2 regions of the Allobosea sp. GW823-FHT01F03 genome follow, and region 2 is predicted to be linked to the other one. Evidence: predicted binding sites of a transcription regulator. Region 2 holds the regulator's gene; the other holds the start of a gene.
What was found. Region 2 encodes HrcA, which represses chaperone genes, less so after heat shock. Its sites were predicted from a motif close to GTTAGCACTCNCNNNNNGNGAGTGCTAAC; they were not measured.
Positions count from the first base shown of each region.

Region 1: a site for HrcA is predicted at 11,266-11,294, ahead of groES (co-chaperone GroES). Genes of this name have one in related genera too.

Region 1 is NZ_CM179505.1:4,367,323-4,382,669, forward strand. Features, by position in the region: gene AC3RCC_RS20935 (UDP-glucose dehydrogenase family protein) at 1-1,157, shown strand, start outside; gene AC3RCC_RS20940 (DUF2076 domain-containing protein) at 1,256-2,020, shown strand; gene AC3RCC_RS20945 (lipid kinase) at 2,183-3,112, opposite strand; gene AC3RCC_RS20950 (LssY C-terminal domain-containing protein) at 3,270-4,082, opposite strand; gene AC3RCC_RS20955 (L,D-transpeptidase) at 4,239-5,051, opposite strand; gene AC3RCC_RS20960 (hypothetical protein) at 5,220-5,639, opposite strand; gene AC3RCC_RS20965 (T6SS effector amidase Tae4 family protein) at 5,636-6,067, opposite strand; gene AC3RCC_RS20970 (lipopolysaccharide biosynthesis protein) at 6,158-7,612, opposite strand; gene AC3RCC_RS20975 (sulfite exporter TauE/SafE family protein) at 7,807-8,571, shown strand; gene AC3RCC_RS20980 (GNAT family N-acetyltransferase) at 8,638-9,135, shown strand; gene AC3RCC_RS20985 (DMT family transporter) at 9,132-9,974, shown strand; gene AC3RCC_RS20990 (PaaI family thioesterase) at 10,011-10,496, opposite strand; gene AC3RCC_RS20995 (MarR family winged helix-turn-helix transcriptional regulator) at 10,594-11,049, opposite strand; gene groES (co-chaperone GroES) at 11,360-11,647, shown strand; gene groL (chaperonin GroEL) at 11,695-13,332, shown strand; gene AC3RCC_RS21010 (DoxX family protein) at 13,651-14,037, shown strand; gene AC3RCC_RS21015 (ABC transporter ATP-binding protein/permease) at 14,259-15,347, shown strand, end outside.
Region 2 is NZ_CM179505.1:4,246-19,592, reverse strand. Features, by position in the region: gene AC3RCC_RS00085 (sensor histidine kinase) at 1-894, opposite strand, end outside; gene AC3RCC_RS00080 (hypothetical protein) at 1,078-1,506, opposite strand; gene AC3RCC_RS00075 (DUF883 C-terminal domain-containing protein) at 1,511-1,873, opposite strand; gene AC3RCC_RS00070 (TetR/AcrR family transcriptional regulator) at 2,099-2,731, opposite strand; gene AC3RCC_RS00065 (oxidoreductase) at 2,851-4,902, shown strand; gene polA (DNA polymerase I) at 4,964-7,996, opposite strand; gene AC3RCC_RS00055 (nitroreductase family protein) at 8,078-8,743, shown strand; gene AC3RCC_RS00050 (SMP-30/gluconolactonase/LRE family protein) at 8,917-10,143, opposite strand; gene hemW (radical SAM family heme chaperone HemW) at 10,314-11,516, opposite strand; gene rdgB (RdgB/HAM1 family non-canonical purine NTP pyrophosphatase) at 11,513-12,160, opposite strand; gene rph (ribonuclease PH) at 12,307-13,023, opposite strand; gene hrcA (heat-inducible transcriptional repressor HrcA) at 13,165-14,247, shown strand; gene AC3RCC_RS00025 (ankyrin repeat domain-containing protein) at 14,295-14,903, shown strand; gene AC3RCC_RS00020 (LysE family translocator) at 14,924-15,347, opposite strand, start outside.

The DNA.
Region 1 (15,347 bases), 1.3 Mb from region 2:
GGCTGGACGAGCTCGTGGCGAGCAATGTGCGGGCCGGGCGGCTCTCCTTCACCACCGAGCTGGCGGCGTCGGTGCGCCATGCCGAAGCGGTCTTCATCGCGGTCGGAACGCCCTCGCGCCGCGGCGACGGCCATGCCGATCTGTCCTATGTCCATCAGGCGGCGCGCGATGTCGCGGCCGCGATCGGCGGCTTCACGGTCGTGGTCACCAAATCGACCGTGCCGGTCGGGACCGGCGACGAGGTCGAGCGGATCATGCGCGAAGCCCGGCCGGATGGCGATTTCGCGGTGGTCTCGAACCCGGAATTCCTGCGCGAAGGCGCGGCGATCGCCGATTTCAAGCGCCCGGACCGGATCGTCATCGGCACCGAGGATCCGCGCGCCCGCAAGGTGATGGAAGAGCTCTACCGGCCGCTCTATCTCAACGCGGCGCCGCTCCTGTTCACGGCGCGGCGCACCTCCGAGCTGATCAAATACGCCGCCAACGCCTATCTGGCGACCAAGATCACCTTCATCAACGAGATCGCCGATCTGTGCGAGCAGGTCGGCGCCAATGTCCAGGAGGTGGCGCGCGGCATCGGCCTCGACAACCGCATCGGCGGCAAGTTCCTGCATGCCGGGCCGGGCTATGGCGGCTCCTGCTTCCCGAAGGACACGCTGGCCTTGATGAAGACGGCGCAGGACATGGCGAGCCCGCTGCGCATCGTCGAGACCGTGGTCGCGGTCAACGACCAGCGCAAGCGCGCCATGGCCCGCAAGGTCGTCGCCGCCTGCGGCGGTTCGGTCAGGGGCAAGCGCATCGCCGTGCTCGGCCTCGCCTTCAAGCCGAACACCGACGACATGCGCGAGGCGCCCTCGCTCGCCATCATCACGGCGCTGACCGATGCCGGGGCGCAGATCGTCGCCTATGATCCGGAAAGCATGGACAGCGCCCGCCCGCTGCTGCCGGAGATCACTTACGCCCCCGACGCCTATGCCTGTCTCGAAGGCGCCGACGCCCTGGTGATCGTCACCGAATGGAACGCCTTCCGCGCCCTCGACCTCGACCGGGTCAAGGCGGCGCTGAAGCGGCCCGTCGTCGTCGACCTGCGCAACATCTACCGCTCGAGCGAAATGCGTCAGCGCGGCTTCGAATACCTCAATATCGGAAACGCATGAGCCGAAAATTCCCCGGGGTCGCCTTGATAACGTCATAGGCCTCCCCCACCTCTCGCATGGCCGGGCAGCCGCCCGGCCCAACATGAGAGGAGATGACGATGACGCCGCAGGAACGCGACGTGATCGCCGGGATTTTCGACCGCCTGCGCCAGGCGGCCAACCAGCCCCGCGACCCCGAGGCTGAGAACTTCATCGCCGAGCGGCTGCGCGAACAGCCCTATGCCGCCTATGCGATGGCGCAGTCGATCTATGTCCAGGAACAGGCCCTCGCCAATCTGCAGGCCCAGGCCCAGCAGCTTCAGGCCGAGGTCGAGGCGTTGCGCCGCCAGCCGGCCGCAGCCCCCGCGCCGGCACAGTCGGGCGGCTTCCTGTCCGGGATCTTCGGCGGCGCGAGCCAGCCGGCCCGCAGCGGCTCCGTGCCATCCTTCCCGCAGCGCGCCGCGCCCCAGCCTGCCCCAGCGCAGCCGGCTTCACCGCCCTGGGGTTCGCAGCCCGGCCAGCAGGGCATGGCGGCGGCACCCGCTCCCGGCCCCTGGCAGAGCCAGCAGGCGCAAGCCCCGGCGCGCGGCGGCTTCATGGCGAGCGCCTTGACCACCGCGGCCGGCGTTGCCGGCGGCATGGTCGCCGGCAATCTGCTGATGAACGCCTTCGGCGGCGGCAAAAGCGCGTCATCGGAAGCAAAGCCGGCCGAGGCCAGCACGGCGCAGCAGAACGACACCGCCACGGCAGAGAATGCCCAGCCGGCGTCGAACCAGTCCTATGAGGATCCCGGTCACAGCTACCAGGAGCCGAGCTACCAGAACGCCAGCAACGAGGGCTATGATGACGGCTCGAGCGGCTTCGGCGACGACGAGTGGGCCTGAACGGCCGCTTCGTAGTCCCTGGATGAAATCAGCAGACCCGCCCGGCAACGGGCGGGTCTTTTCGTTGAGCGAACGTGCCCGGGCGCCCGATGCGGCGTATTGGGAGAGCGGCGGAGAGACGCAGCCGACCGCGCCTCCCGCGGCCATTTCGCCTTTTCCCAGCTATCTGTGGAACATGGGCATGCGCATCGGCTCCGCGCGAAGATCGGCCTCGGGCGCAAAAATGGCGACGGCTCCGGGGTGAACCTTGAAATGGGCCGGCGTCGCCGTGACGATCTCGCCATCGGTGTTCACCGGCATCGGCCGCCTGGTCAGGATGTCGAATTCGACGCAGCGCGCGGTGCGCACTTCCTGCCAGGCTCCGTGCGTGCCCGATCTGAACGAGCGCAGCATCAGCGCCAGTTTCCAGAGGTTCCTGAGTTCGAGGCTGTAGAGATCGAGATGGCCGTCATCGATCTCTGCGTCGTCCCGGACGACGTTTCCGCCGCCATAGTGCCTGCCGTTGCCGATCGCGATCTGGAAGGTGTCGACCTCGGTCGTCCGGCCCTTCTCAGTGATCGTGGCATGGAAACGCGAGGCCTTCGTCAGCACCTTGGTAGCCGCCAGAGCATAGCCGAGACGCCCGAAGCGCTTCTTCAGCGTCGGATCGAGCCCTTGCGCGAGTTCGCTGCTCAGGCCGATGCTGGCGACGTTGAAGAAGGCGTGGCCATTGACCGTCCCCATGTCGATGCGGCGCGTCTGCCCGGCGGCGATCACCCGAGCCGCGGCGATCAGATCCATCGGGATCGCGAGGGTCCGGGCCAGGTCGTTCGCCGTCCCCATCGGCATGATGCCGAGCGGCAGGCCGCTTTCCATCACCGCCATCGCGCCGGACGAGATCGAGCCGTCCCCGCCGCAGATGACGATCAGGTCGGCGATGCTGCGCAGACGCACGATGTCGCGCGCGATCTCCGGCAGGGCCTCGAATGTCTCGATCGTGACGTCGATCCCGGCGAGCTCCAGTTGCCTGAAGGGACCGTCGAGGGATTCCTGCCCGCGCCGCGCCTTCGGATTGCGTAGAACCAAAGCGCGTTTGCGATCAGCCTGCTTCATCTGCACAGTTCTCGTGGCGGGACAGCCGGGCTCACTTGGGAGCGCGGGCACGCAAATTCAATCGCGCGGGTCGGCAGGCTGGGAACGCTGCTGCTTCAGATCTTGGAGCCGGACGCATGCCGGCGACAGAGATCAGCGTTCGATCCGCGAACCGGGATCACTTGGCGAGCGCATCGCCGACGCCGTGCCAGATCTGGTCCTTCAGCGCGATCAGCGGCGGCGCGGGAATGGTCGCGGGCGGTTCGGTGCGCCTCACGCCGTCGGCCACCAAAGTGGCGATGTGGATCTCGCCATCGGTGTAATAGGGATCGCCTTCGCCATTGCGGCCGAACAGGGTCGGCCCCACCCCGGAGATCTGGAAGAAGTTCCGGACCATGCCGGCCTTGCCGAGGTCCTGCATCAGCAGGTCTCGCTCGGCATCGATGTCGGGCGCGATGTGGTGCGTCACCTGGCCGGTATCGTGGCTGAAGCCGACGCCCCGGTCGAAGGTGACCGAGCCAAGCCAGACCGGGCGGCCATCAATCCCCTTTTCGAGGACCATCCAGAAACGCACATGGTGCCGGCGATCCGCGCTGGTGCCCTCGGGCTTTTCGAAGGCGAGCTGCTCCTTCTTGCCCTCATAGTAGAGCGGGCTGACCGGTGCATCGCGATAGGGCCGGTCGAGCACCACGCTGCCGACGATCTCGATGCTGGTCCGCAAGGTGATCGGGTCGGCCGGATACCAGCCTGCGGCATGCATGGCGCGCAGAGCGTCGTCCTTGCTGCCGACGAAGCCGACATTGAGCGCATCACCCGGAATGCCGCTCGCGGTGCGCGTCACCATGGGCATGGCGGCGAGACCGGGTTCGCGCTCGTAATGTCGCCACAGGAGCGGCAATAGCAGATAGGCCAGCAGCAGGTAGCCGGCGAGCGCACCCGCCAGGACGATCCACCAGCGTCGCCTGCGCGTGATCTGTCCCATTTCCGGCATCGGCTCGATGGCAATTGCGGCGTTACGCAGCCCCGCCGAGGGAACACGCTGCCTGCTCAGGCTAATCTCCGGCGAAGTGCGCCGTCTATTGTCTCTTGGTGCTCCCGTCCAAGCGTGCCCGCGATCAGCAGGCACGGCTTTCGAGAGAGGCCGGCCTCAGATCACCAGCACCTTGGCGCCGACACGGACCCGGCCATAGAGATCGACCACATCGTCATTGGTCATCCGGATACAGCCGGAGGAGACCGCCTGGCCGATGGTGTTCGGCTCGTTGGTGCCGTGGATCCGATAGAGCGAAGAGCCGAGATAGAGCGCGCGGGCGCCCATCGGGTTGTCCGGCCCGCCGTTCATGAAGCGCGGCAGGTCGGGACGGCGCTTCAGCATCTCGGCCGGCGGGGTCCAGCTCGGCCATTCCGCCTTGCGGCTGACCGTCTTCATGCCCGCCCAGGAGAAGCCGGGGCGGCCGACACCGATGCCATAGCGCAGAGCCCGGCCGCCGGGCTGGACCAGGAAAAGGAAGCGGCGCGGCGTGTCGATGATGATGGTGCCGGGCTTGTGCGGGCCGTCATAGGCGACTTCCTGCTTCTGGAAGCGCGGATCGACGACGCGCTCGATCGGCCGCTCGGCCGGCATGGGCTGGCCGAGGGCTGCACTGCGGCGCTCCCGGCGCGGCTCGAGCGGATCGCCATAGACGGGCACCGCCGGTTCATAGTCGGAAAGCCGGCGGGTCGGCTGCTGGCCATAGGCGCTACGGGGCGGACGGTTGTAGACCGCGCCGCCCCTGCCATAATCGGTGGGGTCGCGCCCGGTCATCATCATCTCGATGAAGCCGCCGCCATATTGGCCGCTGCTGCGGGGAGCCGCCACCGTCGGATCGGCCGGCCGCCAATAGGTCTGAGCCTGCGCCTGGCCGGCGCTATGGACCAACCCTCCGAGCAAGGCGAGGGAAACGAGACGGATCGGACGCATGACGCAACTCTCTCGACACAATCTGCGAGGGAGCCTGGACAAGGCCTTGCAACGAATGATGAATCGTTGACTCCAACAGGCCGGAACGGCGTTGAAAGCAGGCAGTTCCGCGTATTAACCTTAGCATTCGGCAAGGGAACGCGGTGAATCAATCCTTGCTTCGGCGCATCAGAAAAGCCCGATGAACATCTTCTCGTCCCAGCGGAACGGCGGACAGGCGGCGACCTTCTCCAGCCCCGGCGACAGCGCCACGGCCTCCCCGTCGAACGCCACCCCGCGAATGGTCGTGAGGCAGCCGCCTCGGGCCGGGTCGGGCGTCGAATGCTCGATCAGGGCGAGACGGCGGCTCCCCATCAGATGATAGCGGACCGCGCCGCCGGGCTCCCTGTGAAAGGCGCAAGGGAAGGGAATGCCGACCGCGAGTTCCTCGCGGCCATTCTTGCCGGCCCAGGTCAAAACGCAGCGATCCCCCCTTGCTGCGAGTTCGGCGCTCTCGGCCGGGGGCATGACGGGCAGCGCCCCCGCGGCCTGGGCCAGGGCTCCACCGGTCAGCAACGAGAAAGCCAGGACGAGACCCGCAGTGTTCATTTCAGTTCCCAGAACCAGATCTGCTTCGCCTTGTTCTGCGGGTCGCTGTAGGACTTGGTGAAACCGGTATGCCAGAGATCGATATGGTCGCCGACCTGCCGCGTCTCTCCGGCCCGCACGAAGCAATCCTTGAAGAAAATGATCCCCTTCTTCTCCGCCAGGAGCAGTTTGGCCTTTGCCGGGTCATTGTAGACCTTCGGCGGACCGATCTTCCGGTACAGCCAGTTCGCCAGCGACTCGGCGCCCCGTGCATGCCCGTGCGAGCATTTCGGCTCGGAATAGGAGCCCTTGCTCACGGTGAGCGTCTTCTCCGCGTTCAGCGTCAGGCTCATTCTGATGGCGCATTCGTTGGCGAGCCCGTCAGAACAATGCCTGACCTCGGGATCCGGATAGCTCGCCCAGAGGTTGAGAAAGCTCGGCTTGGCCATCGGCAGCCTCCCCCAAACCGCGGCAGGATCGCGGGGACGGCCGTGTTCGTCAACTCGTGCGTTCAGACACTGGAGTCCGGGGAAAACTCGTCACGGCCCGTCGGTCCCGACGGCCGCGCTGCGGCGCATCTTGCGCGTGAGGAACCAGAGCTTCAGCAATGTGCGGCAGCGGGCGATGTCGAAGGCCAGCACCAGCCCGCAATAGACCAGTGCGCCGATCGTCCCTTGCAGGAGAAGCTCGAATACCGGAGGGAACCGGCCGGACAGCGGCGCGACACAGGCCGCCATCGCGGCAACCGCGACGAGGATCAGCCCGATATCGCGTCCTGAAGGCCAGACCGGCAGCGCCCGCAATGCCGCCCAGCCGGTAATGGCGAGTACCACGACGAAGCCGGCCGTCTGGCCGAGCGCGAAACGCTCCGGTCCGAGCAGCTCCCCTGCCCCGAAGACGAGGACGAGATTGACCGCCAGCCCGAAGCCGGCCGCGAGCGTCGCCATGCCGGTGCGCTTGCCGAGCAGGAAGACCGGATAGAGCCCGGCGACGAAGATCGTCAACGCCAGGAAACCCGGCAGCAGCTGCACCATATAGGCCGAGAAATGGCCGTGGAAATTCGCGGGGACGAGCAGCTTCTCGAAGGCCGGCAGCACCAGGAACAGCCCGAGCGCGACCGGCAGCGCCACCATCAGCACAATGACCAGATTGGCGGCGATACGCTTCTGCGCGGCGCGCCGGCCCTTGGTCTCGTCGAGGCGCAGGACCTCGCGCAGCAGGACGATCTCCAGCGTCGCACCCAGCGTGCCGAACAGGCGCAAGCCCATATCGGCGGCGAGCGAGAAATAGCCGGCTTCGGCAAAGCCATGGGCGTCGGCGAGCAGCGTGCGATTGATCAGCGGGATCAGCGAGTAGATCGCGTTCGCCCCGACCAGCGGCAGCGCATAGACGGCGAAGTTCCAGGCGAGGTCACGCCGCGCCGCCGACCAGGCGAGTGGCCGGTCGGCGAGCTGCCGGCGCACCGCCAGCAGCGCCGCCATGACGCTGATCACGCCACCGAACATCACGACGGTGGCGTCGCGCATCCACCAGGCACCGCCGACCATCAGCAGCAGCGCCAGCACGTTCTTGACGATGATCAGCCGGGCATAGGCGGCATCGAGGAAGCGGGCGCGCGCGATCGCACCGTGATAGTCGAACAGTCCGGCGCAGATGCCGCCTGCGACCGAGGCCGCGACCAGCATCGCCGGGAGCTTGAAATCGATGCCGACGACAAAGGCCGCGATCAGCAGGCCGGCCAGCGCGATCGTCATTCCGGCGGCGAGAACGTCGAGCGTCGCGCGGATCTCGGGCTGCGTCTCGCGGGTCTTCAGGGAATAGAAGCGGACGGCCGAAAGCCGGATCCAGTCGAGCAGCGCCGTGTTGAGCAGCACGATCAGCGCCGCGCCGATGGCGTAGCGTCCGAACTCGGCCGGCCCGAGGAAATAGGCGATCAGCAGGCCGAGAGCGAAGTTCAGCCCGGAATTGATCACGAAGGGCAGAAGGACGGTCATGGCGCCATTGCGAAGGGCTGAGTCGACTCAACATCGGGTGCGCAGCGGCGCGCCCTTCCCGCCTAGAGCATGTTCCGTCAAAGTGGAAACCCCTTTTGCGGCCGGCACAGGCTCAAGACATTGATTTGACGTGCTTTCCGACGCGAAATTGAATCCGCGGGCCACGCCGGCCGCAATGAGGACGACGAAGCCCGATGCCGAGCGACCCGCTGTTCTACCTCGTCGGCTGGGTGACGACGCTACTGATCGCGATCGGCAAGGGGGCCTTCGGCGGCGGGCTCGCCATTCTCGGCGTGCCGCTGCTCGCCCTCGTCATCGAGCCGCTGCAGGGCGCGATCATCGTAGCCTTGCTGGTCGCCGGGATGGATTTGTTCGCGTTCCGCGCCTTCGGCGTCGCAACCTGGTCCAAGCCCGACCTCGCCTGGCTCGTACCCGGGCTCGCCCTCGGAATCGGCATCGGCTACGCCGTCTTCCTGATGGTCGACGCCCGGATCGTCACCCTGGTCATCGGCCTGACCACGCTGAGCTTCACCGCGCACTGGTTTCTGCGCGGACGCCTCGCGCCTCCCGGAAGCCTGCCGGTCTCCCCGGTGCTGGCCCTCGCCGCCAGCACCACCTCCGGCTTCACCACCTTCGTCGCCCATGCCGGCGGGCCGCCGGTGGCAATGTACCTGCTGGCGCGCGGCCTCTCGAAGACCAGCTTCGTCGGCACCACCATCGCGCTCTTCATGCTCGGCAACCTGCTCAAGCTGCCGCCCTACCTTTCGCTGGCGCTGAAGCAGCCCGGGCTGCTCTGGGCGGCGCTCGCCCTCGCACCGGCGGCACCTCTCGGCGTCTGGCTCGGGCGCTGGCTGCATGATCGGCTCGACCAGAAAAGGCTGTTCTTCGCCTGCTATCTGCTGCTCGCCGCCGCGGCGCTGAAGCTGACGGCAGACGCCGCCCTGGCGCTGCTGCGATAGGAGCATGGCAGGCGAGCGAGAGCACCATCTTTGCAGCCGACCCGATTGGCCCTAAGCGCTTGGAGCATGAGCCTTCCGCCGCTTCGCGACGCCATCGACGCCGATTCCGAACGCCTCGCCGCGCTGGTCGCCGCGAGCTTCGCCGAATATCCCGGTTGCCTGTTCCACTGGCCGGAATTTCCGGAGCTGCGCCATCCCGCCCGCCATTTCGCCGGCAAGGGCGGGCGGCTCTGGGTCGCCGAGGGGAGTGACGGCCGCATCGTCGGCTCGATCGGCGTCGCCCCCGTGCCGGAGCAAAACGCGGCCGAGCTGACCAAGGTCTATGTCGATCCGGATTATCGCGGCGCCGGCCTCGCGCAGGCGCTGTTCGCCCGCGCGCTCGCCTTCGCCAGGGACAGGGGCTGCGCCGAGATGATGCTCTGGTCCGATACCCGCTTCGCCCGCGGCCACCGCTTCTACGAGAAGCTCGGCTTCGTGCGCTGGCCCGGCGAGCGCTACCTCGCCGACATCTCGGCGACCTGGGAATACCATTTCCGCAAGCCGCTGGCCGACATCCAGCCATGACCCCCGGCACTGCGCTGCGCGCCATCCTCGGCATTGCCCTGCTGACGCTGATGGATGTGGTGATCAAGGCGCAGATGCAGCAGCACCCGTTCATCGTGGCGCTGTTCATGCGTTTCGCCATGGGCGGAATCTGCGCGCTCACCGTCGTCGCGTTGCTGCGTCCGCCCGCTCCGACGCGGGCGAGCGTGATCGGCAACAGCCTGCGCGTCCCGGTCGTGGTCCTGACCGCCGGGAGCTTCTTCTACTCGATCGCGACGCTGCCCCTGGCGGAAGCGCTGACGCTGTCCTTCCTGGCGCCGGTCTTCGTCGCGCTGCTCGGCGCGCTGATCCTCAAGGAGCGGCTGGATGCGCGCATCCTGCAGGCGCTGGGCTTCGGCCTCGCCGGCATGCTGGTGATGGTCTGGCCGCGCCTGCAGGGTGGCATCACCGGGGCGGAGCTCGGCGTCGCCGCAGCGCTGTTCTCGGCCGTGTCCTACGCCTTCAACCTGATCCTGCTGCGCCGGATCGCGCTGAAGGAGCATCCGGCGATCATCGTGCTGTTCCAGAACGCCGGGCCGGCGCTCTGCCTCGTCATCCCGGCCGCGTTCCATTTCGTGCCGATGAGCGGTGGGGATCTGGCGGCCTATCTCCTCGCCGGGGCGCTCGGCGTCGGCGGCCATCTCCTGCTCACCTCGGCCTTCGCCCGGGCACCGGCATCGCGGCTGGCGCCGATCGAGTACACGGCGCTGGTCTGGGCGAGCCTGCTCGGCTGGCTCGTTTTCGCGGAGGTGCCGCCGCTCACGACCTATGCCGGTGCGCTGCTCATCGTCGCCGGCGCCTTCGCTATCAGCAGGCGCTAGATCGCCGCGCCCGACCGGACGCGGTCAGGCGACGGCTCAGCCGCCGGCGGCGCCCTGCGCAGCGAAAATCAGGCAGGTCTCGGTGCCATGGGCCAGCAGTTTTCCGCGCGCGTCGAGCAGCCGTCCTTCGGTGGTCGCGATCGTGCCGCCGCGATGGATCAACCGGCCCTCACAGCGGACCTCGCCACTCTCCGGCATCACCGGGCGGACATAGTTGAGCTTCATCTCGAGCGTGGTGTAGCCCTCGCCGACCTTCAGCGTCGAATGGGCGGCGCAGGCCATGGCGGAATCGAGGATCGTCGCGGTCCAGCCGCCATGGATCGTCCCGAGCGGGTTGAAGAAGCGCGGCGAGGGCTTTCCGACGAAGACCACCCTGCCCTCATCGACCTCGGCGAGCTCGAAATCCATGGCGTCGGCGAACGGCGCCCCCGGATGCCTGCCCTCCATCATGCCGCGCAGGAAACAGGCGCCATCCTCCGCGAGCAGGACATCACGACTGACGACACCGACGGTGCGGGACATGGGCAAGGCCTCGATCAATTTCGTGTAGATACACGTTATGAAGGAAGGCGCAGCCCGGTCAAGCGCTGCCGCGAGCGCGCGTGGCCTTCCCTCCGGCTCAGGTCGCCTGGCGGGCGGCGCGGCGGACGGCCTTCAGCGCATCGCGGGTCTCGACCCAGCGCTCGTGCCCGAGCCCGCCCTCGATGCGGTCCTGCGCCGCGCGCCAATACGGGATCGCCGCCTCGATCGCCGTACGCCCCTTGTCGGTGACCGCATAGACCAGCGCCCGCCCCTTGCGATCGACAGGCTCGATCAGCTGCTCGGCCGCCAGCAATTGCAGATTGCGGGTGAGCGAGGTCCGCTCCAGCGCAAAGCGATCGGCAAGCTCGGTAACCGAACGCCAGGCACCGGTCGAGAGCGCCGAGAGCAGCACGAACTGAGTGATCTTCAACCCGCTCGGCCGCATCGCCTCGTCATAGGCACGCGTGACCGCGCGAGCCGTCATGCGGATATGCAGCACGACGCAGGAGCGTGCGATCTCGTCGAGGCGCGGGTCGGGCTTGGGCGTGGTCATTGCGGCAGGATAGTTCATTGCGCGGAAAAGTGGGAACCGGATTTTGGTAGGCGCGGCAACTCTAAACTCATAGAAACGATCAGGTTTTCCCTGCCTGGCCTGCCGCTCCGACATGCGGCACGAGCGCGCGAGCCGGCAGGCATGAGCGGCGCATTCACCTTTTGCGCGGAGGCTTCCTTGACTCGGGAAAGGGGCGCGCCTATCTCCGCCCTGCCCGTTAGCACTCACGTTAGGAGACTGCTAACAGGCACCCCCACGGGCCAGCCCAGCGTGCGCCCGCCCAGATTTTGATCGAGAGGAAGACAGAACCATGAAGTTCCGTCCGCTGCATGACCGCGTTGTGGTCCGTCGCCTTGATAGCGAAGAGAAGACCAAGGGCGGCATCATCATCCCCGACACCGCCAAGGAAAAGCCCCAGGAGGGCGAGATCGTCGCCGTCGGCCCGGGCGCTCGTGACGAGGCCGGCAAGCTCGTTGCCCTCGATGTCAAGAAGGGCGATCGCGTCCTCTTCGGCAAGTGGAGCGGCACCGAGGTCAAGATCGACGGCCAGGACCTTCTGATCATGAAGGAATCCGACATCATGGGTATCGTCGGCTGATCAGCCTGAAGACCGCCCTTCCGTAAAGTTCAATCAGGAGTAGTCTCATGGCTGCCAAGGAAGTCAAATTCTCCACGGATGCCCGCGACCGCATGCTGCGCGGCGTTGAAATCCTCGCCAACGCCGTCAAGGTGACGCTCGGCCCGAAGGGCCGCAACGTCGTGATCGACAAGTCGTTCGGCGCTCCGCGCATCACCAAGGACGGCGTCACCGTCGCCAAGGAAGTCGAGCTCGCCGACAAGTTCGAGAACATGGGCGCCCAGATGGTGCGCGAAGTGGCCTCGAAGCAGAACGACGCCGCCGGTGACGGCACCACCACCGCGACCGTTCTGGCCGCCGCCATCGTCCGCGAGGGCACCAAGGCGGTTGCCGCCGGCATGAACCCGATGGACCTGAAGCGCGGCATCGACCTCGCCGTCGACGCCATCGTCTCGGACCTGAAGAAGAACTCGAAGAAGGTCACCTCGAACGCGGAAGTCGCGCAGGTCGGCACGATCTCGGCGAACGGCGACGAGTCGGTCGGCAAGATGATCTCGACCGCCATGCAGAAGGTCGGCAACGAGGGTGTCATCACCGTCGAGGAAGCCAAGACCGCCGAGACCGAGCTCGACGTCGTCGAGGGCATGCAGTTCGACCGTGGCTATCTCTCGCCCTACTTCATCACCAATGCCGAGAAGATGGTCGCCGAGCTCGAGGACCCCTACATCCTCGTGTTCGAGAAGAAGCTGTCGTCGCTCCAGGCGATGCTGCCGATCCTCGAGGCCGTCGTGCAGACCGGCAAGCCGCTCCTGATCATCGCCGAGGACGTGGAAGGTGAGGCTCTCGCCACCCTCGTCGTCAACAAGCTCCGTGGCGGCCTGAAGGTCGCGGCCGTCAAGGCTCCGGGCTTCGGCGACCGCCGCAAGGCCATGCTCGAGGACATCTCGATCCTGACCGCCGGCCAGATGATCTCGGAAGACCTCGGCATCAAGCTCGAGACCGTGACGCTCAACATGCTCGGCCGCGCCAAGAAGGTGCGCATCGAGAAGGAGAACACCACGATCATCGACGGCGCCGGCAAGAAGAAGGACATCGAGGCCCGCGTCTCGCAGATCAAGGCCCAGATCGAGGAGACCTCCTCGGACTACGACCGCGAGAAGCTCCAGGAGCGTCTGGCCAAGCTCGCCGGCGGCGTCGCGGTGATCCGCGTCGGCGGCGCGACCGAGGTCGAGGTCAAGGAGAAGAAGGACCGCGTCGACGACGCCCTGAACGCGACCCGCGCGGCCGTGGAAGAGGGCATCCTGCCGGGCGGCGGCGTCGCCCTGCTGCGTGCGCTCGCTTCGGTCAAGTCGCTCAAGACCCAGAACGACGACCAGAAGACCGGCGTCGAGATCGTCCGCAAGGCGATCACCGCTCCGGCCAAGCAGATCGTCGACAACGCTGGCGATGACGGCGCGGTCGTGGTCGGCAAGCTGCTGGAGTCGAAGGACTACGCCTACGGCTACAATGCCCAGACCGGCGAGTTCGGCGACATGGTCAAGGCCGGCATCATCGACCCGACCAAGGTCGTGCGCACGGCGATCCAGGACGCGGCTTCGATCGCCGGCCTGCTGATCACCACCGAGGCGATGATCGCCGAGCTTCCGAAGAAGGAAGCCCCGATGCCCCCGATGGGCGGCGGCGGCATGGGCGGCATGGACTTCTGAGGAAGTCCATACGCCCGAAGGCCTTGAGTGCCGAAACCGGGCAAGCCCGGTTTCGGTGGCGGCATGGACTTCTGAGGAAGTCCGAGCCCTCAAGCTCGATAATGACGGAAGGCCCGGCGCAAGCCGGGCCTTTTTCGTCTTCGGCTCCCCGTCATTCCGGCGCTCTGCTGCGCTGCGGCCGGAATGACGGCGCTCGGTCAGCATCCTTCGCCTTGCACCAGCGCAAGATCGACCGGACTTGCGTAGACTTTGGTTGTAGGTCTTAGTCGGCATAGGTGCGGCATCCTGCCGCGCCCCGATCCCTGCCGAGGCCAAGCCATGCTGAACAACCCAGCACTTTCAGACGCCGCCAAGCTCGTCGGCCGCATCCTGCTCGCCCTGATGTTCGTCCTGGGCGGCTGGTCCAAGATCTCCGGCTACGCCGGGACGCAAGCATACATGGCTTCGGCGGGTGTCCCCGGCATATTGCTGCCGCTGGTGATCATCGTCGAGCTGATCGGCGGGTTGATGATCGTCATCGGGTTCAAGACGCGGCTGGTGGCGCTCGCGCTTTTCGGCTTCACCATCGCCGCTTCGGTGCTCTTCCACATGAACTGGGCCGCGCCGATGCAACAATTGCTGTTCATGAAGAACCTCGGCATCGCCGGCGGCTTCCTCCTGCTCGTCGCGGCCGGCGCCGGCGCCTATTCGGTCGACAGGGACTGAGCCGGAGGCCGCCCGGCTGAGCCGGGCGCGCGAGGCCCTCGCGCCCGCGACGCTGCTTGCGCCCGCATCACCACCGCCGGCCCGAAGGCACGGAGCCGGATCACGATCCCGGAAAAATCCGGGCTCGGCCTTGAGTCCGGCCTTTTTTGTCGGCACGGCTGCTCTACAACAGCCATTCAGACTGGCGCGTCGTCGCGCCGATTCCCGACAAGGACCCATTCATGCGCTTGTTGAGTTTCGCTGTCGCCGGCCTCGCCCTGATCGCGCTGATCGTCGGACAGCAAAGCGGCAGCCCCGGCATGCTCGGAATGGGCGTGGTCGGCGTATTGCTGACCGCAGCGACCTGGCGCTCGGCCGGAATCAGCTATTTCCTCAAGATCTTCTCCGGCATCTTCGGCACCGAATATGTGATCTTCGGCGCCGGCGCGGTGCTCGCCCAGATCGGCTGGTGGCCGCAGGCCTGGGCCGCCGCGGCCCCGCCGACGAGCCTGGGCACCACCGTCGCGGTGTTCGGCATCCTGATCTACGCGATCTCCTTCGTGCCGGTGGTGCGGCGCATCGCCGACCTCGCCTCGCCCTATTTCCTGGCGCAGGACCCGAGCAGCATGAATTTGGGGCCGCTCGGCCGCTATCCGATGAAGCTCGGCCATTTCGCCGTGGCTGCGGTCGTCTTCCTGATCGTGCTCAACCAGGCGCAGGTCGGCATCTCACTGCGGATCAACTTCTTCTATCGCGACTTCTACAACGCACTGCAGGAGAAGAACGCGCCGGTCTTCTGGGACCAGCTCATCAACGTCTTCGGCGTCTGGGCCGCGATTTCGGTGATCAGCGTGCTGATCGAGACCGTGGCCAATTCGGTGCTGCTGATCCGCTGGCGCGAATGGATGGCGGCCGAATACAACCGGCGCTGGCTGCAGAACGGCAATCACTACCGCATCTCGCTCGCCGGTACCGCCGACAACCCGGACCAGCGCATCTCGGAAGACACCCGCTCCTTCCTCAACCAGACCTACGCCTTCTCGCTGACCCTGATCACCCAGGTCTCCACGCTGGTCTCGTTCTCGATCATCCTGTGGTCGATCCCGGTCGCGATCACGGTGCCGGGCACGGACATCGTCATCCCCGGCTTCATCTTCTGGGCGACGCTGATCTATGCGGCGGTCGCGACCTGGATCACCCATCTGATCGGCAAGCCGCTGATCGGACTCGAATTCGAGCAGGAGCGGCGCGAGGCGAATTTCCGCTTCTCTCTCGCCCGCCTGCGCGAATATTCCGAGCAGATCGCGCTGATGCGCGGCGAGACCGCCGAG
Region 2 (15,347 bases):
TTCGATCTCGTCGGCTTCGATGTCGAGGCGCAGGCGGCGCTGGCCCGCGGCGATCGCCTGGATGCGCGACTGCGCCTGGGCGAGCGCCTGCTTCACCACCGGCTCGCGCGCCTGCCGGCTCTGCACGCTCAGCAGCGCCGAGACCATGGCGAGATTGTTGCCGACCCGGTGATTGACGTCGCGCAGCAGGGCCTCGATCCGCAGGCGTTCGTTCTCGAGCTGCTGGGTGCGCTCGGCGACGCGCTGCTCGAGTTCGAGATTCGAGCTGGAGAGGAAGATGTTGCGCCGTCCGCGGCTGCGGAACTGCAGCCAGGCGACGAAGCTCAGCCCGGCGAGGGCGATGAGGATGCCGACGCTGGCGAAGATCCGGCGGCGCGTCTCGCGCCTGCTGCGCTCGCGGAGCAGGCGGTTCTCTTCGGCCTGGATCGCGCCCGCCATGTCGCGCAGTTCCTGCATCAAGCGGTTGCCGTCCCCCTGACGCAGTGCCGCCACGGCCTCTTCGCGCTTGCCGGCGCGCATCAGCGCGATGGTCGCGTTCATCTCGACCAGCTTGTGCCGGGCGAGCTCGCGTGCCTGGCGGATGCGCTCGACCTGGGATGGATTATCGGTGACCAGCCCCTCGAGCACGTCGAGTTCGGGCAGGATCTTGAAGCGCGATTCATTGTAGGGCGCGAGATAGGCTTCGTCGCCGGTCAGCAGGAAGCCGCGCTGCCCGGTCTCGGCATCGAGCAGGTTGCTGAGGAAGCCCTCGCTGCGCTCACGCACATCGATCGCCTTCGACACCAGCCGCGAGGCCTCGTTGGCCTGGAAGTTGATCCAGGCGGCGATCAGGACGGCGATCGCCACGACGCCGATCGCGATCGCTGTCGACGAGGACGTCCGCAGCCTTGCCACGAAAGCAGGCCAATCCGGTGTCAGCCAGCGTGGACGAGGGGGCACCTGAGCGTTCATCGAGCCTTGAATAGCTGCAAGCCTGTCATAGCCCTATGTAAAAAGACAGGTCGCGTCCATGCGCCTGCCGCTGCCGAGCGGAAGGGGCGGCACGCGGCGTGGACGCAGGAACCTGCATCGCCAGGGCTATTTTTCGGCCTCGTCACCGCCATCGCGGCCCTTGGCCAGTTGCCGGCCGAGCACGAGGCCGAGCAGGATGACGCCGCCGACGAGCCCGGCCTTCCAGCCGATCTTGCCCTTGCCGACCAGCGTTGCCGCGACGGGCGCTGCGGCCAGCGCCGCCTCCAGCCGCCGGCTCGGCGGGCGGCGGCTCTTGACATAGGCTGCGATGGCGACTGCGACCACGGCGGCAAGCAACAGGCCGCCGGCGATCCAGAGGCTCGCCGCAACGCTGCCATAGAGCTCGCTGAGAACCGTGTGCAGTGCATTCAGCCCATAGCCGGCGGCGCAGATGACGAGCACTGCGGCGACGAGGTAAAGGCCGAAGACCGCCGCGTTCCGGCGCACGGTCGTGGCGAGCTCACGGGCGAGCAGAGCCGGAATTCCCCCCAGCATGGCCTCAACGCGCCGACAGGAAGCCGACGAAGAGGCCGACCGCGGCGGCGAGGCCGAGCGCGCGCAATGGCCGCTCCTGGATCTCGCGGATGATGAGATCCTGCAGGTCGCCCGCCTGCTCCCGCGCGACATCGGCCATCTTGTCGGTGTCGACGCCGACGGATTTGAGCTTGCTGCTGACGGTCGCCGCGAGATCCTCGGCGCCGCGTGCCAGGCTCTGCTCGATCTCGTCGGCCTCGTCGCGCAGACGGCGGCCGCTCGCCTTGGCGCGACCGGCGACCTCGTCGGCCGCCTCGGCGACGTCCTCCTTGGCGCGCCGCACCGAGGCGGCGGCCTGGCGCTTGGCGGAAGTGGTGGTGGCGGCCATCAAATAGCTCCTTCGCTGCGGGGTACTGCCGTGCCTGTGGCACAACTCCGACGTTCAACGCGCCAGCGCGGCCTCGGTTCCTGTGGCGTGAACCTTGGCGTCCTCGGCGGGGGCGCCGGCGTGCCCTCGCGATCGGCCTTACGGTAGCGCACGAATGCATCGCGCGCCACGAGCCCGGCGTTGCTCCATGGCGGGCTTTCCCGCGGGGTCCGTGCCCTTGTAAGGCTATGCCGGGACGTCCCGGCCGAGCTTGACGCCCAGCAGGCGTTCGACCGCGCCGAGACCGATCTCGATCTGGAGAGCCTCGTCGATCGCCTCGGCGCTCAGGCAGCCTTCCAGCCAAAGCCCGTCCATGATGGCGTTCAGGGCGATGCTCAGATGGTGAAGCTCATCCGCGGAAATGCGGACCCGGTTCTCCTCAACTACGCCTTGAATGAGGCTCCGGCATGCGGCGCGATAGGCGACATATTGCGTCCGATGGATCTCCCGGAAGCGGTCGTTGATGTGCACCTGGCTGATGAAGGTCGCCCAGAGCGAGAGGATGCGGGGCTCCGCGACCGGACCGCTGATGCTGGCGATGATGAAGCGCCGCAGCTTCTCGCCGGGCGAGCCGTCGCCGGCCGCGATCGCCAGCGGCGGGCCGGTGATGATCGCGATGGTCCGGCCATAGGCTTCCGCGATCAGGTTCTCCTTCGAGGCGAAGTGATGCCGGATGAGGCCGTTGCTGACGCCGGCTTTGGTCGCGACCGCGCGCACGCTCGTCCCCTGGATGCCGAGCTCGGCGATGCAGTCCATCGTGGCTTCGATCAGGTCGGTGCGCCTGTCGAAATCGGGGGCTCGCCTGAAGGAAGTCGTCACGTCGCCTTGTCCGAACTACGCCAATGCCAGACTATGCACTTGCATAGTGACTATACGATCGCATAGTGACGGCCATCCGGCTATCGCCTCTGCCATCCCCATCACATCGGCGAAACTACATGCGCGACCCCCGTTACGACATTCTTTTCGAGCCGGTCACGATCGGCCCTGTCACGACCCGCAATCGCTTCTATCAGGTCCCGCATTGCTCCGGCATGGGGCACCGCTACGCCCGCTCGGATGCTCACATGCGCGCGATGAAGGCCGAGGGCGGCTGGGGCGTGGTCTCGACGCAGGAAACCGAGATCCACCCTTCCTCCGACCTGACGCCGTCCAATCAGGGCCGGATCTGGGACGGCGCCGATGTCGGCGTCTTCAGGGAGATGACGGACCTCATCCATGAGCGCGGCAGCCTGGCGGCGGTGCAGCTCGCACATAATGGCCTGCACACCGCCAATCGGCTCTCGCGCATCGCCCCCTACGCCCCGTCCGACGCCGTCGTCGACATCGATGATCCCGTCCAGGCGCGCGGCATGGACAAGGCGGATATCCGCGAGTTCAGGCGCTGGCACCGCGAGGCCGCGATCCGGGCCCGCGAGGCGGGCTTCGACATCGTCTACGTCTATGCCGGCCACGACATGACGCTGCTGATGCATTTCCTCCTGTCGCGTCACAATCATCGCATCGACGAATACGGCGGGTCGCTCGAGAACCGTCTGCGGCTGTTCCGCGAGGTGCTGGCCGATACCCGTGATGCGATCGGCGATTGCTGCGCACTGGCGATCCGCTTTGCCGTCGACGAGCTGATGGGCTCGGCCGGCGTCGAGCGCGACGGCGAAGGGCGGGATATCGTCGCGGCGCTCGCCGAGGAGCCGGACCTCTGGGACGTGAACCTGTCCGACTGGTCCAATGACAGCCAGTCCGCCCGCTTCTCGCAGGAGGGCTATCAGGAGGACTACACCCGCTTCGTGAAGCAGGTCACGACCAAGCCGGTCGTCGGGGTCGGCCGCTACACCTCGCCCGATACGATGGTTCGTGTGATCCGGCAGGGCCATCTCGACCTGATCGGAGCCGCCCGGCCTTCCATCGCCGACCCGTTCCTGCCCCGCAAGATCCAGGAGGGCCGGATCGACGACATCAGGGAATGCATCGGCTGCAATATCTGCGTCGCAGGCGACAACATCGTGGCGCCGATGCGCTGCACCCAGAACCCGACGATCGGCGAGGAATGGCGCAAGGGCTGGCATCCAGAGAAGGTTCCGGCACTGGCAGGTCCGGGGGCGGCTCTGGTCGTCGGCGGCGGGCCGGCCGGGCTCGAGGCCGCCCGCGCCTTGGCGCAGCGTGGTGCCTCGGTGATCATCGCCGATGCCGGAACCGAGTGGGGTGGTCGCGTGTCGCGCGAGAGCCGGCTTCCCGGGCTTTCCAGCTGGGCCCGGGTGCGGGATTGGCGTCTTGGCCAGCTTCGGACCGCATCCAATGTCGAGATGTATCTTTCGAGCCCGCTGACGGCCGACGACATCCTCGCTTATGGCATCGCGCATGTCGCGATCGCCGTGGGCGCCCGATGGCGCGAGGATGGTGCCGGTCGCTTCCACCGAGTGCCGCTGCCATTCCTGAAGAACGGCAAGATCGTCGGGGTCGATTTGCTCCTGGACCAGGGAAGCGCCGCCGCCGGGCCGGGGCCCGTGGTGATCTATGACGATGATCGCTACTATATGGGCAGCGCCCTGGCCGAGCAGCTGGCTGCGGCAGGGATCGACACGACCTATGTCACGCCGACGCCGCTGGTCGCGGCCTGGACGGTGAACACGCTCGAACAGGCCCGGATCCATCGGCGACTGCTGGAGCTGGGCGTGAAGATCAGGCTGCTTTCCGCCCTCGCCGATCGCAGCGCCGACAGCGTGACGATACGCTGCGTCTATTCGGGCGCCGCCGAGATCATCCCCTGCGAGGTGCTGGTGCCGGTCACCTCGCGCCTCCCCGAAAGCGATCTGTGGACGGCATTGCAGGCCCGGCGCGAGGAATGGCCGGACAGCGGGTTGACCCGCGTCGAAAGGATCGGCGATTGCCTGGCACCCGGCACGATCGCCGCAGCCAATTACAGCGGACACCAGTTCGCCAGGAGCCTGGGGGCGCTGGCGGAAACCGAGAGCGCCGACGCCTTCCGGTAGTCCCGTGGCGCCGCGCTTATGACTTTACGCACTAGGCTCGAAACCCGATAGGGTTGGAAGCCTAGTGCGCCTCGTCCCAGTTCGTCGCCGCCCTGGCATCGACGACCAGCGGCACCTTGAGCTGCACCGCCGGCTGCGGCGCCTCGACCATGACCTTGCGGATCACCGGCAGCGCCGCCTCGACCTGGGCCTCCGGCACCTCGAAGACGAGTTCGTCATGGACCTGCAGCAGCATGCGGGCATCGAGCTTCGCCGCGGCGAGGGCATCGTCCATGCGGATCATCGCCCGGCGGATGATGTCGGCCGCCGAGCCCTGGATCGGCGCATTGATCGCCTGGCGCTCGACGAAGGCGCGCTCCGACGGGTTCTTCGAGGCGACCGCCGGGAAATGGCAGACGCGGCCGAAGATGGTGGTGACCTGTCCGCTCGCTCGGACCGTGGTCTTGGCCTGGTCCATATAGTCGCGGATGCCGGGGAAGCGCTCGAAATATTTGCGGATATAGGCGCTGGCCTCCTCGCGGGAGATGCCGAGCTGGTTGGCGAGGCCGAAGGCCGAGATGCCGTAGATGATGCCGAAATTGATCGCCTTGGCGCGGCGCCGGACCTCGCTCGGCATGCCCTCGACCGGCACGCCGAACATTTCCGACGCCGTCATCGCATGGATGTCGACGCCATCGGCGAAGGCCTGCCTGAGCTGCGGGATGTCGGCGATATGGGCGAGGATGCGCAGCTCGATCTGGCTGTAGTCGGCCGAGATCAGCCTGTTGCCCTTCTCGGCGACGAAGGCTGTCCGGATCTTGCGGCCGGCCTCGGTGCGGATCGGAATGTTCTGCAGGTTCGGCTCGGAGGAGGAGAGCCGGCCGGTGGTGGTCGCAGCCAAGGCGTAGGACGTATGGACCCGGTGGGTCTGCGGATTCACATAGGTCGGCAGCGAGTCGGTATAGGTCGATTTCAGCTTGGCGAGCTGGCGCCAGTCGAGAATCTTCGCCGGCAATTCATGGCCCTGCTCGGCGAGGTCTTCGAGCACGCCGGCGCCGGTCGCCCATTGCCCGGTTGCGGTCTTCTGGGCGCCTGGCAGCCCCATCTTGCCGAACAGGATATCGCCGAGCTGCTTGGGGCTGCCGATCGTGAATTTCTCGCCGGCGAGCGTGTGGATCTCGTCCTCGAGCCGCGCCAAAGATTGCGCAAACTCGCCCGATAGCCGCGACAGGATCTGCCGGTCGATGGCGATGCCGCGTTGCTCCATCTGGGCCAGGACGTGGACAAGCGGCCGTTCCAGAACCTCGTAGACGGACGTCCTGCCCTCGGCGGCGAGGCGCGGCTTCAGCGTGCGCCAGAGCCGCAGCGTGATGTCGGCGTCCTCGGCGGCATAGGCTGTCGCCTTCTCGATATCGACCTTGTCGAAGGTGATTTGCGCCTTGCCGGTGCCGGCAACCTCCGCATAGGGGATGGTCTTGTGGCCGAGATGCAGCTCGGAAAGCCGGTCCATGCCGTGATTGTTGCGGCCGGCATCGAGCGCATAGGAGATCAGCATCGTGTCCTCGATCGGCGCGACGGCAAGGCCGTGGCGGGCGAGCACGAGCAGGTCGTATTTCAGGTTCTGGCCGATCTTCAGCACGCCGGGATCGGCGAGCAGCGGCTTCAGCGCCTCGATCGCCTCGGCGAGCGGGATCTGACCTTCGACCATGCCGCCGCCGAACAGATCGGCGCCACCGCGATGCTGCAGCGGCACATAGCAGGCCTTGCCCGGCGCGACGGCCAGCGAGAAGCCGACGAGATCGGCCTGCATGGCGTCGAGCGAATTGGTCTCGGTGTCGAGCGCGACCAGCCCGGCCTCATAGGCGAGGCCGATCCAGCGCGACAGATCGGCAAGGGTGCGCACGCATTCATAGGCCGAGCGGTCGACCTTGAGCTGGATCGCCTCGTCCTTGCGGGCGGCGGCGAGATCGGCGGGCTTCATCCAGCCATCGCCGCCAGGCTGCGCGCTCGCCGCCGCGGCTGCTGCCGGAGCGGATGCTGCAGCGGAGGTGCCGGCTGGCGGAGGCGCGCTCGCATCGGCCCCGGCATAGCGCCCCAGCAGCTCGGCTGCGCGCGAACCGCCGGGCGCGAGCTCGGGGTCGGCCTCGACGGCGCCGACATCGGCCTCATAGGCCTCGGCGACGCGCTTGGTGATGGTGGTGAACTCCATCGCCTTGAGGAAGGCGATGAGCTTGGCGGGTTCCGGCTGGGCCAGCGTCAGGTCGCAAAGCGGCGTCTCGACCGCGACATCGTCGACGAGCGTGACCAGCTTGTGCGAGATGCGGACCTTCTCGACGATCTCGGGATTGGTCAGGGTCTCGCGTCGCTTGGGCTGCTTGATCTCGCCGGCCCGGGCCAGCAGGGTTTCGAGATCGCCATATTCGCCGATCAGCTGTGCGGCGGTCTTGATGCCGATCCCGGGCGCGCCGGGCACATTGTCGGTGGCGTCGCCGGCGAGCGCCTGGACATCGGTGACCTTGTCCGGCGTGACGCCGAAATACTCGACCACCTCGGGCTCGCCGATCCGCCGCTCGGCCCGGAAGCCCGCGCCCTTCTTGGCGTCTCCGGAGGCCGGATCGTACATGGCGACGCCCGGCCGCACGAGCTGCATCAGGTCCTTGTCGGCCGAGACGATCAGCACGTCGGCGCCGGCCTCGCGCGCCTGCTTCGCATAGGTCGCGATCAGGTCGTCGGCCTCGTAGACATCCTGCTCGACCGGGATCAGCCCGAAGGCCCGCACCGCCTCGCGCATCAGCGGGAATTGCGGGATCAGATCCGGCGGCGGGTCGGAGCGGTTGCCCTTATAGGCCGGGTAGATCTGCTTGCGGAACGAGTTCTCGCTCTTGTCGAAGATAATGGCGAGATGGGTCGGCCTGACGCCGAGCACGCCCTCGCGCACGAACTGGAAAAGCTTCGTCGCGAACAGCCTGACCGCGCCGGAGGGCAGCCCGTCCGAGCGGGCATTGTATTTCCGGTCCTGATTGATCGACTGGAAATAGGCGCGGAAGATGAAGTTCGAGCCGTCGACCAGGAAGAGGTGGTCGCCAGGCTTCAGCGAGGGGGCTGGGTTCGTCATGCGCGGGACCATAGGGCGATGGGCCGGGATGGTCTATTGTGCAAGCAGGCTCACGCGCAAGAAGCTGTCAGGAGGAAACCGATGAACGCCTACGCCACCATGCCGCTCGCTTTCGAGGGCTGTCCCGAGGACGAGATGCAGGCGCGCGCCGACGCCTTCCTGGCGACGATGCGCAAGCGCCGCACGGTGCGCGACTATGCCGACCGGCCGGTGCCGCGCGCGGTGATCGAGGCTGCGGTCTCGACCGCCGGCACCGCCCCTTCCGGCGCGAACCAGCAGCCCTGGAGCTTCGTCTGCATTTCCGATCCCGAACTGAAGAAGAAAATCCGCGAGGGCGCCGAGGAGGAGGAGCGCGCCTTCTATGCCGGCCGCGCCGGCGAGGAATGGCTCGATGCGCTCAGCCATCTCGGCACCGACGAGCACAAGCCCTTTCTCGAGACCGCGCCCTGGCTGATCGCGATCTTCGCCCAGCGCTGGGGCTATGACGCGCAAGGCCGCAAGGTGAAGCATTATTACGTGCCGGAATCGGTCGGCATCGCCGCCGGCTTCCTGATCGCCTCGCTGCATCAGGCCGGGCTCGCGACGCTCACCCACACGCCGGCGCCGATGAACTTCCTCAACGAGCTCTGCGGCCGTCCCGACAATGAAAAGGCGGTGATCCTCCTCGTCGTCGGCTATCCCGCCGAGGGCTGCCTCGTCCCGGCCATCGGCAAGAAGCCGCTGGAGGAGATCGCCAGCTTCCTGTGAGGGGGGACGAGGGTGGACGAGCGGCCGCAACCCGTCATTCCGGACAAGCGGCGAAGCCGCGCCGATCCGGAATCCATCGTAAGGTTAGGCGCCCTTCGATGGATTCCGGCGCTCCGCTGCGCTGCGGCCGGAATGACGCCTCAGAGACGCAGCCGGTCGAAGATCCTTCAGCCTCAGGCCGGCGCCGCGCCCTGCGTGCCGAGATAGAGCGCGTAGAGCGACTGGCTCGCCGCCATGAACAGCCGGTTCCGCTTCGGCCCGCCGAAGCAGATATTGCCGCAGATCTCCGGCAGGCGGATGCGGCCGATCAGCTTGCCGCTGGGGTTGAAGCAGAGCACGCCGCTATAGCCGACGGCCCGTCCGGCATTGGACGAGGTCCAGAGATTGCCCTCGACATCGCAGCGCAGCCCGTCCGGCCCGCATTTCACGCCGTCGACCATGCAGTCCGAGAACAGCTTCTGGTTGGAGAGCTTGTTGTCGGGGCCGACATCGAAGACATGGATGTCGCCCTTGCCGCCCGGCCCGGTATCGCCCGGTCCCTTGCCGGTCGAGGCGATGTAGAGCTTCTTGTGGTCGGGCGAGAAGCAGAGCCCGTTCGGGTCCGGCACCTGGCTTTCGTTGACCACGAGGTCGACGCGGCCGCTCGGGTCTATCCGGTAGCAGTTCGTCGGCAGTTCGCGCTTGAAGAAGCCGATCTCGGGCGGTTGGCCGAGGCGCGGATTGATCTTGCCATTGGCGTTGCTCGGCCCGCCCGCCGCATCGGGCGCGCCCTCGTAGAGCTGGCCGCCATAGGGCGGATCGGTGAACCAGTAGCTGCCGTCGGGATGCTGGACGATGTCGTTGGGCGAGTTCAGCCGCTTGCCGTCGAACTTGTCGGCGAGGATCGTCACCGAGCCGTCGAGCTCGTAGCGCACGACGCGGCGGTTGAGGTGCTCGCAGGAAAGCTGCCGGCCCTGATAGTCGAAGCTGTTGCCGTTGCTGTTGCCGGACGGGGTGCGGAAGACGCTGACCCGGCCGTCATCCTCGAGCCAGCGCAGTTGCCGGTTGTTGGGGATGTCGCTCCAGACGAGATAGCGCCCCTGCGCGTTCCAGGCCGGGCCCTCGCTCCAGAGCGCGCCGGTCCAGAGTCGCTGGATCGGGGCATTGGGCTGGGCGAGGCCGTTGAAGGCGGGGTCGACGGCGATGATGTCGGGATCCCAGAAATAGGTCGTCGGCGCACCGTTCCGGCTGAAGTCGCGCGGCGGCGTGGTCACGGTGCTCGGCGGGCCGACTGGACTCGCCGGCGTCTGAGCGAATGCCGGTGCGGCGCTTGCCGCGAGCGCACCGGCGCCCGCGACCTGCAGGAGCCTCCGGCGGGAAAGCGCCGGGCCATTCTCGTCCTCGATGATCTGCCGATGCATCATGACCTCCCTGGCTGGACTGTTCCGTCCTTGCGGGAAGTATCGGGAGCGCCGATTGCGGCGGTGGCGTGGCGCGGGTCTGACCCTGCGTCATGGCTGTTCCCGGTCGGCCGGGGCTTCCCTTCCGGCTAAATCGGTTGAATGCTCAGGATTCCGCCAGATCTTGCCGCTCAGGCGGCGAGATCGGCGACCAGCGCGTCGAGCAGGAGCGCGCCTTCGGGCGTCGCGGCGAGCCGCCCGCCGGGCTTGCGCATCAGGAAGCCTTCGCCGATCAGGCTGCCGATCCGGTTCGAATTGAGCTTCCGGCCCGACAGCGCCTCGAACACCGCAAGGTCGATGCCGTCGACCAATCGCAGGCCCATCAACAGGTACTCGTCGCCCTGTGCCTCGGCGGTGAGCTGCTCGTTCTCGATCAGCGCGTCGCCATCCGCCTCGACCCGTTGCAGCCAGGTCTCCGGATGCTTCTCGGTCGATTGCGCCATCCGGCCGTCAGCCGTCACCAGCCGGCCATGGGCTCCGGGGCCGATGCCGGCATATTCGCCATAGCGCCAATAGACCAGATTGTGCCGGCATTCGGCGCCGGGGCGGGCATGGTTCGAGATCTCGTAGACCGGCAGGCCGTGCCTTGCCGTGATCTCCTGCGTGATCTCGTAGAGCTCGGCGCCCGCATCGGGATCGGGCAGGGCGAGCTTGCCGGCCCGGTAGAGCTGGTCGAAAGCCGTGCCGGCCTCGATCGTCAGCTGGTAGAGCGAGAGATGCTCGGCCGCATGGCTGATCGCGAGCTCGAGCTCGGCCCGCCAGAGCGCCGGCGTCTGCTGGGGCGAGCGGGCATAGATCAGGTCGAAGGAGTAGCGCTCGAAATATTTCCGGGCGATCGCGACCGCATCGAGCGCTTCCTGCGCCGAGTGCATCCGGCCGAGCGATTTGAGGTCGGCATCGTTCAGCGCCTGCACGCCGAGCGAGACGCGGTTCACCCCGGCCGCCCGGAAATCGCGGAAGCGGCCGGCCTCGACGCTGGTCGGATTGGCCTCGAGCGAGACCTCGCAATGGGGATCGACGGCCCAGTGCTCGCCGATCGCATCGAGGATGGCGCCGACGGTGGCGCCCTCCATCAGCGAGGGCGTGCCGCCGCCGAAGAAGATCGAGGAGACGGTGCGTCCGGGCGCGAGCGCCGCGCGATGGGCGATCTCGCGCCGGAAGGCCGCGATATAGCGGGCCTGGTCCGGCGGCTGGTGCCGGACATGGCTGTTGAAGTCGCAATAGGGGCATTTGGCCAGGCAGAACGGCCAATGCACATAGACGGCGAAGCCGGCATGCGCGGTCGGATGCGCCGGCACGGCTTGCCGCCCCGCCAAGGCGGCCTTGCCCGTCAAGCGGGCTTCCTCAGGCAGGCGGCGGCCAGAACATGGAAGGCGCGGGCGCGATGCGACAGGCCGGGCGAGCCATCGGCGGGAATGCCGTGCTTCTCTTCCGCCGTCATCTCGCCGAAGGTCTTGGCATGGCCGGCGGGCTGGAAGATCGGGTCGTAGCCGAAGCCGGAGGCGCCGCGCGGGGCGTCGACCACCGTGCCGAAGACCCGGCCCTCGAACAGCTCCTGATGCCCGTCCGGCCAGGCGATCACCAGCGCCGAGACGAAATGCGCCTTGCGCTGTTCCGGCGTCGTCGCGCCGCGCTTGGCGAGTTCGGCCTGGACGCGCGCCAGCGCCGGAGCGAAATCCTTGCCGGGCCCGGCCCAGTTGGCCGAGAACAGGCCGGGCGCGCCGTCGAGCGCGTCGATGCAGATGCCGGAATCATCGGCCAGCGCCGGCAGGCCGGAGGCGTTCGCCGCCGCCACCGCCTTGATCGCGGCGTTCTCCGCGAACATATGGCCGTCTTCTTCCGGCTCCGGCAGGCTGAGCTCGCCGGCCGAGACCAGCGCGACGCCATAGGGCGCCAGCAATTCGCGCATCTCGCGCAATTTGCCCTGGTTATGGGTCGCGATCACGACCTTGCCGGAGAGGGGGCGGTTGGTGGTCAAGGTCCCTGCCTTTCCTGGCTCGGAAACACGTCGTCATCCCGGGTTTGACCCGGGATCCATCGTAAAGCTCGGAAACCTAGGATGGATCCCGGAGCTTCGCTGCGTCCGGGATGACGTCGTGGTTCCCGGGATAAATCAACTTGGCGTCAGGCTACCGCCGCCTTTTGCAGCGTGACGAGTTGGCCGACGCCGCCCTTGGCGAGGCGGAGCAGCGCCATCAGCTCGTCCTCGGAGAAGGGCGCGCCCTCGGCCGTGCCCTGGACCTCGACGAGGCCGCCCGCGCCGGTGATCACGAAATTCGCGTCGGTCTGGGCGCCGGAATCCTCGACATAATCGAGATCGATGACGGGATTGCCGGCGACGATGCCGCAGGACACCGCCGCGACATGGTCCTTCAGCGGGTTGGTGCCCTTGAGCATGCCCCGCCCTTCCATCCATTTAAGCGCGTCGTGCAGCGCGACCCAGGCGCCGGTGATCGAGGCGGTGCGGGTGCCGCCATCCGCCTGCAGCACGTCGCAGTCGACGACGATCTGGCGCTCGCCGATCGCGGTCAGGTCGACCACGGCGCGCAAGCTGCGCCCGACCAGACGCTGGATTTCCTGGGTCCGGCCCGACGGCTTGCCCGAGGTGACCTCGCGGCGGGTGCGCTCATGCGTGGCGCGCGGCAGCATCGAATATTCGGCGGTGACCCAGCCCTTGCCGGTGCCGCGCAGCCAGGGCGGCCCCTTTTCCTCGACGGTCGCGGCGCAGAGCACTCTGGTCTCGCCGAAGCTCACCATGCAGGAGCCCTCGGCATAGCGGACCACGCCACGTTCGAGCGTGACCTTACGCATCTCGTCGGCGGCACGCTTGGAGGGTCTCATGATCATCGTCCTGCTTTTAGGGATCGGCGGCTTGTAGGCGTTTCAAGGGAGGGCGGCAAGGCAAGGGCTGTCATATGCCGCTTGATCCGCCGCGCCGGGAAAGGGACAATGGGCCATGTGCAACAGGCTCCTTGCCGCCAGATGAGCGCCTATACCCGCCCGGAATCGCCTGGCGGTCTGGTCGAGATCGACCAGCGCTCGCGCGAGATCTTCCGCCATATCGTCGATGGCTACCTTGCCACCGGCGAGCCGGTCGGCTCGCGCAACATCGCGCGCCTCCTTCCGATGACGCTGTCGCCGGCGACCGTGCGCAATGTCATGACCGATCTCGAAATGGCCGGGCTGATCTACGCCCCCCACACCTCGGCCGGGCGTCTGCCGACCGAGCGAGGCCTGCGCTTCTTCGTCGATGCGATGATGGAGGTCGGCAATCTCACTTCGGAGGAGCGGACCCGGATCGAGGCGCAGATGCGGGCGGCGGCCAGCGGGCGCACCCTCGACGGTGCGCTCACCGAAGCCTCGGCCCTGCTCTCCGGGCTTTCGCGTGGGGCCGGCGTCGTCGTCACCACCAAGGCCAATGCAAGGCTGAGGCATATCGAATTCGTCCGGCTCGACGCCAATCGCGCTCTCGTCGTGCTGGTCGCCGATGACGGCACGGTCGAGAATCGTTTGCTCGCGCTGCCGCCCGGCCTGCCGGCCTCGGCGCTGGTCGAGGCCGGCAATTTCCTCAATGCCCGCATCGCCGGCAAGACGCTGGCCGAGATCCGCCGCGAGATCGACGACAGCCGCGCCCAGATGGAGCGAGAGCTCGACGGGCTGACGGCGCGTCTCGTCGAAAGCGGCATCGCGACCTCCTCCGGTCCCTCCGGCGACCGGCATCTGATCGTGCGCGGCCAGGCCAATCTGCTCGAGGATCTCAAGGCGCAGGAGGATCTCGAGCGCATCCGCCTGCTCTTCGCCGATCTCGAAACCCAGACCGAGCTGATCGACCTCCTGACCAGGGCCGAGGCCGGCGACGGGGTGCGCATCTTCATCGGCTCGGAGAACAAGCTGTTCTCGATGTCGGGCTCCTCGATCGTCGCCGCGCCTTTCCGCGATGGCGAGCAGCGCATCGTCGGCGTGGTCGGCATCATCGGGCCGACGCGCCTCAACTATGCCCGGATCGTGCCGATGGTCGACTATACCGCGCGGGTGGTCGGGCGGTTGCTCGAAGGTGGACGATGAGGCGGACCGGGCGGCTTTGGGCCGGTATTCTGGCGGGAGCGATGCTGATGACGAGCGCCGGTGCGGCAACCGCGGACCTGCTCGCCGCCGTGTCTTCCGGCAATCTTGCCGAGGTCAGCCGGCTGATCGCGGCCGGCATCGATCTCGAACAGCGTGACGGGCAGGGACAGACCCCGTTGCTGCGGGCCGTCGCCGGCAATCATGTCGCGGTCGCCAAGGCCCTGCTCGCGGCCGGCGCCAGCCTCAATGCCCAGGCCGCCAACCAGGATACGCCCTGGCTGCTCGCAGGGGCCAGCGGGCGGAGCGAGATCGTCGCGGCCATGCTGCCGCTGAAGCCCGATCTCTCGCTGCGCAACCGCTATGGCGGCGACGCGCTGATCCCGGCCTGCGAGCGCGCCCATGTCGAGACGGTGAAGCTGCTCCTGACCAGCGGCATCGACGTGAACCACGTCAACAATCTCGGCTGGACCTGCCTGCTGGAGATCGTGATCCTCGGCGATGGCGGGCCGCGGCACCAGCAGGTGGCCAAGCTCGTGCTCGATGCCGGCGCCAATCCCAATCTCGCCGACAAGGACGGCGTCAGCCCGCTCGCCCATGCTCGCAAGCGCGGCCAGAGCGAGGTCGCGAAGCTGATTACGGCGGCCGGCGGGCGCTGACGCGGGCCGCAGCGCCCCGCTCAGCCGCGCGTCGCGATCACGGTCGCTGCGCCGGCCATGACGCCGCCGGTGAACCGGTTGATCCGACGCATCGTCTGTGGGCTGGAAACCAGCCGCCGGGCCCGGTCGGCCGCATAGGCGTAGCCGAGCAGCGTGGTGTTGATGATCACCATGGTCAGCACTGCGATCTCGACGAAGAGCAGCGGCGTGATCGCGCTGAGATCAACGACCAGCGGCAGGATCGAGACGAAGAACACCATCACCTTGGGATTGCCGAGCGTCAGCGCGATGCCGCCGAAGAACAGGCGCCAGCCCTCGCCCGGAATCGCCTCGGGCGCCTTGTTGCTCTCGACCGGCGTGGTCCAGAGCTTCCAGGCGAGATAGATCAGATAGGCGCAGCCGGCATATTTGATGGCGACGAAGACGCCGTGGAAGCTCTGCATC